Regions from separate parts of the Streptomyces sp. NPDC005494 genome, predicted to be linked through region 2. Evidence: riboswitches for the same ligand, from Rfam matches in the RefSeq annotation. Region 2 holds a riboswitch; the other holds the start of a gene.
What was found. Region 2 has a riboswitch for S-adenosylmethionine ahead of thrC (threonine synthase). Riboswitches for the same ligand answer to the same signal wherever they lie in the genome.
Positions count from the first base shown of each region.

Region 1 (4,409 bases), on a different contig from region 2:
TTCGTCCTCGGCATGTTCACCGGGTTCACCGGCTACTCGCTCCCGGACGACCTGCTCTCCGGTACGGGTGTGCGCTTCACGCAGGGCGCCATCCTGTCGATGCCGATCGTCGGTACGTACATCTCGATGTTCCTGTTCGGCGGGGAGTTCCCCGGCACGGACATCATCGCGAGGTTCTACTCGATCCACATCCTGCTGCTGCCGGGCATCATGCTCGGGCTCGTGGTCGGCCACCTCATCCTGGTCTTCTTCCACAAGCACACGCAGTTCGCGGGTCCCGGCCGCACGAACAAGAACGTCGTCGGCATGCCGCTGCTCCCGGTGTACATGGCCAAGGCCGGAGGCTTCTTCTTCCTGGTCTTCGGTTTCATCGCGATCATCGCGGCGATCGCCACGATCAACCCGATCTGGGCACTCGGCCCCTACCGTCCCGACCAGGTGTCCACGGGCGCCCAGCCGGACTGGTACATGGGCTTCGCCGAAGGCTTCGTCCGTGTGATGCCGGGCTGGGAGATCAACCTCTGGGGCCACACGCTGGTCCTGGGCGTACTGATCCCGCTGGTCCTCTTCGGTGTGATCCTCGCGGCGCTGGCGCTCTACCCGTTCATCGAGTCCTGGATCACCGGGGACAAGCGCGAGCACCACATCCTGGACCGTCCGCGCAACGCTCCGACCCGTACGGGTCTGGGTGTCGCCTGGATCACGATCTACTTCGTGATGCTGGTCGGCGGTGGCAACGACATCTGGGCGACCCACTTCCACCTGTCGCTCAACGCCATCAGCTGGTTCGTACGGATCGCCTTCTTCGTCGGCCCGGTCCTCGCGTTCGTCGTCACCCGGCGCATCTGCCTCGGCCTCCAGCGCCGCGACAAGGAGAAGGTGCTGCACGGACGCGAGTCCGGCACCATCAAGCGCCTGCCGCACGGTGAGTTCGTGGAGATCCACGAGCCGCTCGGTCCGGAGCAGCTGCACACGCTCACCGCGCACGAGCAGTACAAGCCGCTCGAGATCGGCCCGACGGTCGACGCGAACGGTGTCGAGCGCAAGCCGTCGGCACTCCAGAAGCTGCGGGTCAGGCTCAGCAAGAGCTACTACGGCGAGGACAACCAGATCGCCAAGCCCACCGCCGAGGAGTACAAGGAGATCACCAGCGGCCACGGCCACCACTGATCACCTCAGCTGAACGCCACAGCAGGAGCCCCGTCCATCCGATGGACGGGGCTCTTCGCTGTCCCGGGGCCTGGATAAGGTGGGAGACAACCCTTGTATCGGCTGTGGACCCAGGAGCGGACCATGAACGTTGTGACCCCGGACGGCGGCGACAGCGTGGCGGCCCGTACCTGGCCCGGCGTGCTGACCCCCCTGCTGCGCGGCGAGAACCTGGGCGCGGACGACACCGCGTGGGCCATGGACCGCATCATGAGCGGCGAGGCGACCGACGTGCAGATCGCCGGCTTCGCCGTGGCGCTGCGGGCCAAGGGTGAGACCGTGGACGAGGTCACGGGCCTGGTCCGCGCCATGTACGAACACGCCCACACCATCGACGTGCCCGGCCACACGGTCGACATCGTGGGGACCGGCGGCGACATGGCCAAGACGGTCAACATCTCCACCATGTCGGCGATCGTCGTCGCCGGGGCCGGAGCCAAGGTCGTCAAGCACGGCAACCGCGCCTCCTCCTCGGCGAGCGGCGCCTCCGACGTGCTGGAGAAGCTGGGCGTGAACCTGGAGCTGACTCCGCAGCGCGTGGTCGCCGTCGCCGAGGAGGCGGGCATCACCTTCTGCTTCGCCGTGAAGTTCCACCCGGCTCTCCGGTACGCGGCCAAGGCCCGCAAGGAGCTCGGCACCCAGACCACCTTCAACATCCTCGGCCCGCTCACCAACCCGGCCCGGGTGCGTTCCCAGGCCATCGGGGTGGCCGACGTGAAGATGGCGCCCATCGTCGCGGGGGTGCTGGCCGGCCGGGGCAACTCGGCCCTGGTCTTCCGCGGCGACGACGGCCTGGACGAGCTGACGACCACGGCGACCTCCCGGGTCTGGGTCGTCCGCGACGGAGCCGTGCGCGAGGAGACCTTCGACCCGCGTGACGTCGGCCTGGAGCTGGTGCCCGTCGAGGCGCTGCGCGGCGCCGACGCCTCGTACAACGCGGACGTCGCCCGGCGGCTGCTCGACGGGGAGACCGGCCCGGTCCGTGACGCGGTGCTGCTCAACTCCGCCGCCGCGCTGGTCGCGTCGGACCAGGGCGAGGGCACGCTGAACGAGCAGCTGGCGGCCAAGATGGTGCGGGCCGCGGAGTCGATCGACTCGGGCGCCGCCAAGCGGGCTCTGGAGCGCTGGGTGGCGGCCAGCAACGCCTGACGGCGCACCCGATGTGAGGAAGGGCGCAGTCCGCATCGCGGACTGCGCCCCTGCGCGTGGCGGCCGTTGTGGCAAGATGCTGCGCAGGTCATGAGTGACAGCGACTACGGCCCCGGCCCGCTGTCCGGCAACCCTCCGTCCGTGGCGGGGTGCCCCGGGTGAAGACCAGGCCGCAGGCAGCGAGGTCTGCGGCAAGCGCGGGCCCCTCGGCATCGTCGGATGCCACCCCTTGGGGTCCTGGTCCCAGGGAGCCTCTTGTGAGCAAGCGAATGCGATAGGGCTCAACGCCCTTCTCCGCGCACCCTTTTTCTCTCTCCACGCGCTGCCGCGTCTCTTCATGACTGCCGGCGCGAGGATTTCGCCTGCCTCTTACGGGAGTTCGCCATGTCTGTCTCCACCGCTGCCGTCGACCAGTCCATTTGTGCCCCGCTGCCGGTTCTGGGTGCGGATGTCACCGTTCCGCTCGTCACGGGCGGAGATGTCACGTACGCGGCCCTCGACTACGCGGCCAGTGCTCCGGCTCTCCAGCGGGTCTGGGACGACGTTGCCGCCTACGCCCCGTACTACGGCAGCGTGCACCGCGGGGCCGGCTACCTCTCGCAGCTCTCCACCGACCTCTTCGAGAGCAGCCGCGTGACCGTCGCGGAGTTCCTCGGCTGCCGCGCGGACGACCAGGTGGTCTTCACCCGCTCGACGACCGACTCCCTCAACCTGCTCGCCGCCGCGCTCCCCGCCGGCTGCGAGGTGTTCGTGTTCGAGACCGAGCACCACGCCTCGCTGCTGCCGTGGCGTGACGCCCGGGTGACCTACCTCGACGCCCCGCACACCCCCGCCCAGGCGGTCGCCACGCTGGAGAAGGCCCTCGCCGGCCGCGCCCCTTCCCCGAGCTCACGCCCCGCGCTGGTCTGTGTCACCGGCGCGTCCAACGTCACCGGTGAGCTGTGGCCGGTGAAGGAGCTCGCGGCCGCCGCCCACGCGCACGGTGCGCGGATCGTGCTCGACGCGGCGCAGCTGGCGCCCCACCACCCGGTGGACATCGCGGAGCTGGACGTCGACTGGGTCGCCTTCTCCGGGCACAAGCTCTACGCGCCCTTCGGCTCGGGCGTGCTCGCGGGCCGTACCGACTGGCTGCGGGACGCCGAGCCGTACCTCGCGGGCGGTGGCGCCTCCCGCAAGGTCGCCCGGCGCGCCGACGGCGGCGTGGACGTCGAGTGGCACACCACCGCCGCCCGGCACGAGGCCGGCTCGCCCAACGTCATCGGTGTCTACTCCATCGCCTCCGCCTGCAAGGCCCTGACGGAGGCGGGCTTCGACCGGCTCGTCGCACGGGAGCAGCAGCTGGTCTCCCGGGTCCGTGAGGGCCTCGCCGACGTGCCCGAGGTCAGGGTGCTCTCGCTGTTCGGCGACGACGCCCCGCGGGTCGGCGTCATCTCCTTCGTGGTCGAGGGCTGGAACAGCTCGCACTTCGCGGCGGCACTCTCCGCGGAGTACGGCATCGGGGTGCGCGACGGACTGTTCTGCGCCCACCCGCTGGTGCGCACCCTGCTCGGCAGTGAGCCGCAGGACCCGGGCGAGTGCGGCGCGCCCGAGGCCGCGCCGGGGGAGCGGTCGCTCAACGCCATCCGGGTGAGCTTCGGGGCGGGTACGCCGGACGAGCACGTCGAGCGGTTCCTGGGCGCGGTCCGGGAGCTCGTCGGCAAGGGTGCCCGCTGGACCTACCGCACCGAGGACGGCCGCTGCGTCCCCGACCGCGGCGCGGCCCAGGTCTGAACGGAAACGACACGGCTCCGGCCGGGCGGGGGAGGCAGGCACCTCCCCCGCCCGGCCGGAGCCGTCGGCCGTACTAGGCGTCGAGACCGATGGCGAAGGCCGCCTCGAGGTCGTGCTGCGAGTACGTCCGGAAGGCGACGTGGGTGTCGGTGGCCTCCACACCCGGGATCTTGCTGATGCGGCCCGGGATGACGTCGGCCAGATCGTCGTGCCGGGGCACCCGGACCATGGCGATCAGGTCGTACGTACCGGTGACCGAGAAGACCTCACTGACGCTGTCC
Region 1 is NZ_JBIAJR010000001.1:403,041-407,449, reverse strand. Features, by position in the region: gene ACFYQ6_RS01865 (cytochrome bc complex cytochrome b subunit) at 1-1,170, shown strand, start outside; gene trpD (anthranilate phosphoribosyltransferase) at 1,294-2,358, shown strand; SAM riboswitch class IV at 2,445-2,562, shown strand; gene ACFYQ6_RS01855 (aminotransferase class V-fold PLP-dependent enzyme) at 2,743-4,128, shown strand; gene ACFYQ6_RS01850 (Lrp/AsnC ligand binding domain-containing protein) at 4,202-4,409, opposite strand, start outside.
Region 1: it holds a riboswitch for S-adenosylmethionine, as region 2 does, so the genes downstream of both, ACFYQ6_RS01855 (aminotransferase class V-fold PLP-dependent enzyme) here and thrC (threonine synthase) in region 2, are expected to answer to the same signal.

Region 2 (4,409 bases):
CGTAGGCCCCCGCCTCCCGGGACAGCACCAGCGCGCAACCGTCGTCGGAGACGACGGGCACCTCCTTGGCGACGAGGTTCATGCCGTCACGGATCGGGTTGACCAGGGCGACGTCCGCCAGCCGGTAGGCGGCCAGCGAGCGGGCGAAGTCGTCGTCGACGTGGAGCAGGACCGGGGTCCAGTCGGGCGTGCCGTACTCCGCGTTCACGGCGTCGGCGACCCGCTGCACCTCCGCCGTGTAGTCGCGGTAGACCGCGAGGTCCTGCCGGGAGGGGTAGGCGAAGGCGACGTGGACCACGCGTCCGCGCCATTCGGGCCGCTCCTCCAGCAGCGCCCGGTAGGCGTGCAGCCCGCGGACGATGTTCTTGGAGAGCTCGGTGCGGTCCACCCGCACGATCGTGCGCCGGTCAGCGCCCACCTGCTCCCGGAGGAGCTCCATGCGCTCGTCCACGTCCGCCTCGTGGGAGCGGCGGCGAAGGAAGTCCCCGTCGGCGCCGAGCCCGTGCGCCCCGATCCGGGTACGGCCGGTGCCGCCGAGGATCTCCGTGCAGCAGCCGATGAAGGCGTCCGCCCAGCGCCGGGTCAGGAAGGCGGCCCGGTCGGCGCCCAGGATGCCCTTCAGCAGCTGCTCGCCGATGTCGTCGGGCAGCAGCCGGAAGTAGTCGACGGGGGCCCAGGGGGTGTGCGAGAAGTGCCCGATCCGCAGGTCGGGGCGCAGCTCGCGCAGTATGCCGGGGACCAGCGAGAGGTGGTAGTCCTGCACCAGGACGGCGGCGCCCTCGGCCGCCTCCTCGGCGAGCGCCTCGGCGAAGGCCCGGTTGTACGTCTCGTAGGAGGCCCACTGCCGCCGGAACTCCGCGTCGAAGACGGGCTCCACCGGCGTCTGGTAGATCATGTGGTGGACGAACCAGAGCACGGAGTTCGCGATGCCGTTGTACGCGTCGGCGTGGACGTCCGCGTCGATGTCGAGCATCCGGACGCCGGGTTCGGACACGCCGCGCCGGACGGCCTCGCGGTCGCCGTCGCTGAGGGCGGCGCACACCCACAGCTTGTCGTCGACCGCGCTGAGGCCGGAGACGAGCCCGCCGCCGCCGCGCTTCGAGTCGAGCGTGCCGTCCTCCCGCAGTGCGTACGACACGGGGCCGCGGTTGGACGCGACGAGTACCTGGGCAGCGTGCTCGGAGACCATGTACCCGAACCTAGCCCGTTCGGGAACCCTCCAAACGTGATGTGTGTGCGGAGTGGCGCACGGAGAACCGTTACGCCGCGTTGCGTGAGGCGTATTCCGCGATCTCCCGCATCGGCGGCCTCTCCTCCGTGTCCACCGCATGGGTGTGCGCGACGAATCCGCCGGGCCCCCGCTCGAACTGGGTGATCTCGGGCCGTACGAGGGATCCGCGGGAGAGCCGCTGCTGCGCGGTGCGGTAGATCGTGGCGGCCATCCTGCCGAGGGCCTGGCCGTCCTGGTGGCGGTGTTTGCGTACGCCGACGTCGACCTGCGCCAGTGCGTCCAGTCCCACCGTGTGCAGCGCGTCGACGAGCAGGCCCAGCTCCACTCCGTAACCGACCGGGAAGGGGAGCTGCTCCAGGAGTGAGCGCCGCACGGCGTACTCGCCGCCCAGCGGCTGGACGAAGCCGGACAGGCTCGGCCAGTGCAGGTTGAGCAGGGGGCGCGCCACCAGTTCCGTCACCCGGCCGCCCTGGCCTGCTGCTTCGCCGAGCGGGCGGTCGTACATCGCCTTGACGAACTGCACCGTGGGGTCGGTCAGCAGGGGGCCGACGATCCCGGAGACGAAGTCCGCCGAGAAGTCCTTGAGGTCGGCGTCGACGAAGCAGACGATCTCCCCGCTGGTCACCAGCAGTGACCGCCACAGCACTTCGCCCTTGCCGGGGAGGGCGGGTATCCGGGGGAGCACGGAGTCCCGGTGCACGACCCGGGCGCCGGCCCGGCGGGCGGCCTCGGCGGTGCCGTCGGTGGAACCGGAGTCGATCACGACCAGCTCGTCGACCAGCCGGACCTTCTCCATCAGCTCGCGCCGGATCTCCTCGACGATCGCGCCGACCGTCGCCTCCTCGTTCAGCGCGGGCAGGACGACGCTGACGCGGGAGCGGTGCGGATCCCTCGCCCGCGCCGCCGTGAGGCGGTCGAGCGGGCGGTCGGCGGCTGACCAGGAACGCCTGGTCAGCCAGCGTTCCACCTCTTCCAGCACGGTCGGTACTCCCTGTATGTGATCCATCTCGCGGTTCGGACGACTATCTCGATCGTCCGGTGCTTCGGTTACAGTCTTGAACAACGCGGATGACCCTCGCATCTCGGGGTCGGTCCGCGGATAAACGCCCGGATCCATGGTCCGGTGCCATAGCGCTCATCCAGAGGGACTGAGGGAACGGCCCGTTGAAGTCCCGGCAACCCTCCTGCCGACCGCGAGGTCACGGTGGGGAAGGTGCCAATTCCGTCTTGTGGCGAAATACGCCGCGAGGAAGATGAGGAGAAAGGGCCTCCGCCATCATGGCCGTGCAGACAGTTGCAGCCGACATCAATTCTTCCGCCGTGGACCTCGGTCCCGCCGCAGCGCTTTCCTGCCGCGAATGCGGCGAGCGTTTCGAGCTCGGTCCCCTTTTCGCCTGCGCGTCCTGTTTCGGGCCGCTCGAAGTGGCGTACGACCTGCCGAGCGGCTCCCCCGAAGAGCTGAAGAAGCGCATCGCCGAGGGTCCGAACAACATCTGGCGCTACGCGCCGCTGCTGCCCGTTCCCTCCGATGTCGCCGAGAAGCCCAACATCAACCCCGGCTTCACGAAGCTGGTCAAGGCCGACAACCTCGCCCGCGAGCTGGGCGTGACCGGCGGCCTGTACGTCAAGGACGACTCCGGCAACCCGACGCACTCCTTCAAGGACCGTGTCGTCGCGATCGCCGTCGAGGCCGCCCGCGCCTTCGGATTCACCACACTCTCCTGCTCCTCCACCGGCAACCTCGCCGGCGCGGTGGGCGCCGCCGCGGCCCGCGCCGGCTTCCGCTCCTGCGTGTTCATCCCGCACGACCTGGAGCAGGGCAAGGTCGTCATGGCCGCGGTGTACGGCGGCGAACTGGTCGGCATCGAGGGCAATTACGACGACGTCAACCGCTTCTGCTCGGAGCTCATCGGCGACCCCCTCGGCGAGGGCTGGGGCTTCGTCAACGTCAACCTGCGGCCGTACTACGGCGAGGGCTCCAAGACCCTGGCCTACGAGATCTGCGAGCAGCTCGGCTGGCAGCTGCCCGACCAGCTCGTCATCCCGATCGCGTCCGGTTCGCAGCTCACGAAGATCGACAAGGGCCTGCAGGAGCTGATCAAGCTCGGCCTCGTCGAGGACAAGCCGTACAAGATCTTCGGTGCCCAGGCCGAAGGCTGCTCCCCGGTCTCCACCGCCTTCAAGGCGGGCCACGACGTCGTCCGGCCCCAGAAGCCGAACACCATCGCCAAGTCGCTGGCGATCGGCAACCCGGCCGACGGCCCGTACGTCCTGGACATCGCCCGGCGCACCGGCGGCGCCGTGGAGGACGTGAACGACGAGCAGGTCGTGGACGCGATCAAGCTGCTGGCCCGCACCGAGGGCATCTTCGCGGAGACCGCGGGCGGGGTGACGGTCGGTGTGACGAAGAAGCTGATCGACGCCGGCCTGCTCGACCCGTCCCTCACCACGGTCGTCCTCAACACCGGTGACGGGCTGAAGACGCTCGACGCGGTCGCCCCCACGACCGGCCTGTCGGCGACGATCCGGCCCAGCCTGGACGCGTTCCGGGACGCCGGCCTCGCCGCCGCCAACTGACCACCCCAGACCCGAGGAAGGCACCCACATGAGCGTCAAGGTCCGTATCCCCACCATCCTCCGCACCTACACGGGCGGTCAGGCCGAGGTCCCGGCCGAGGGGGCGACCCTCTCCGAGGTCATCGCGTCCCTGGAGCAGAACCACCCGGGCATCGGTGCCCGTGTCCTGGACGACCAGGGCAAGCTGCGCCGCTTCGTCAACGTCTACGTCAACGACGACGACGTGCGCTTCGAGGGCGGTCTGGACGCGGCCACGCCGGACGGCGCCGGCGTCTCGATCATTCCGGCCGTCGCCGGAGGCTGACGGACCGGTCGGGTGTCCCGACTGCGTTGTGTGACCGGGGTGGCCCCCTCCGCGAGAGAAGCGGAGGGGGCCATTCTGCATGGTTGAGCACGGTACAGTTGGGGAAGTCCCCGCTGCCGCCCGTGCCACGCGCATATGAGAATGCGCCCGGCCGCGTCAAGAAGCAGCCAAAGTACGTGAGCTCCTTGCGCCATAAGTGGCCTTTGTCAGGCCCGAGTTGCCCAAAATCCTCACGAGTTCCCCCCTTCCGGGCGTTCAGGTGTGCCCAGAATTCTCGTCCGATTGACCTGTTGCAGA
Region 2 is NZ_JBIAJR010000005.1:173,701-178,109, forward strand. Features, by position in the region: gene ACFYQ6_RS17130 (trehalose-6-phosphate synthase) at 1-1,189, opposite strand, end outside; gene ACFYQ6_RS17135 (glucosyl-3-phosphoglycerate synthase) at 1,260-2,210, opposite strand; SAM riboswitch class I at 2,364-2,491, shown strand; gene thrC (threonine synthase) at 2,510-3,808, shown strand; gene ACFYQ6_RS17145 (MoaD/ThiS family protein) at 3,837-4,112, shown strand.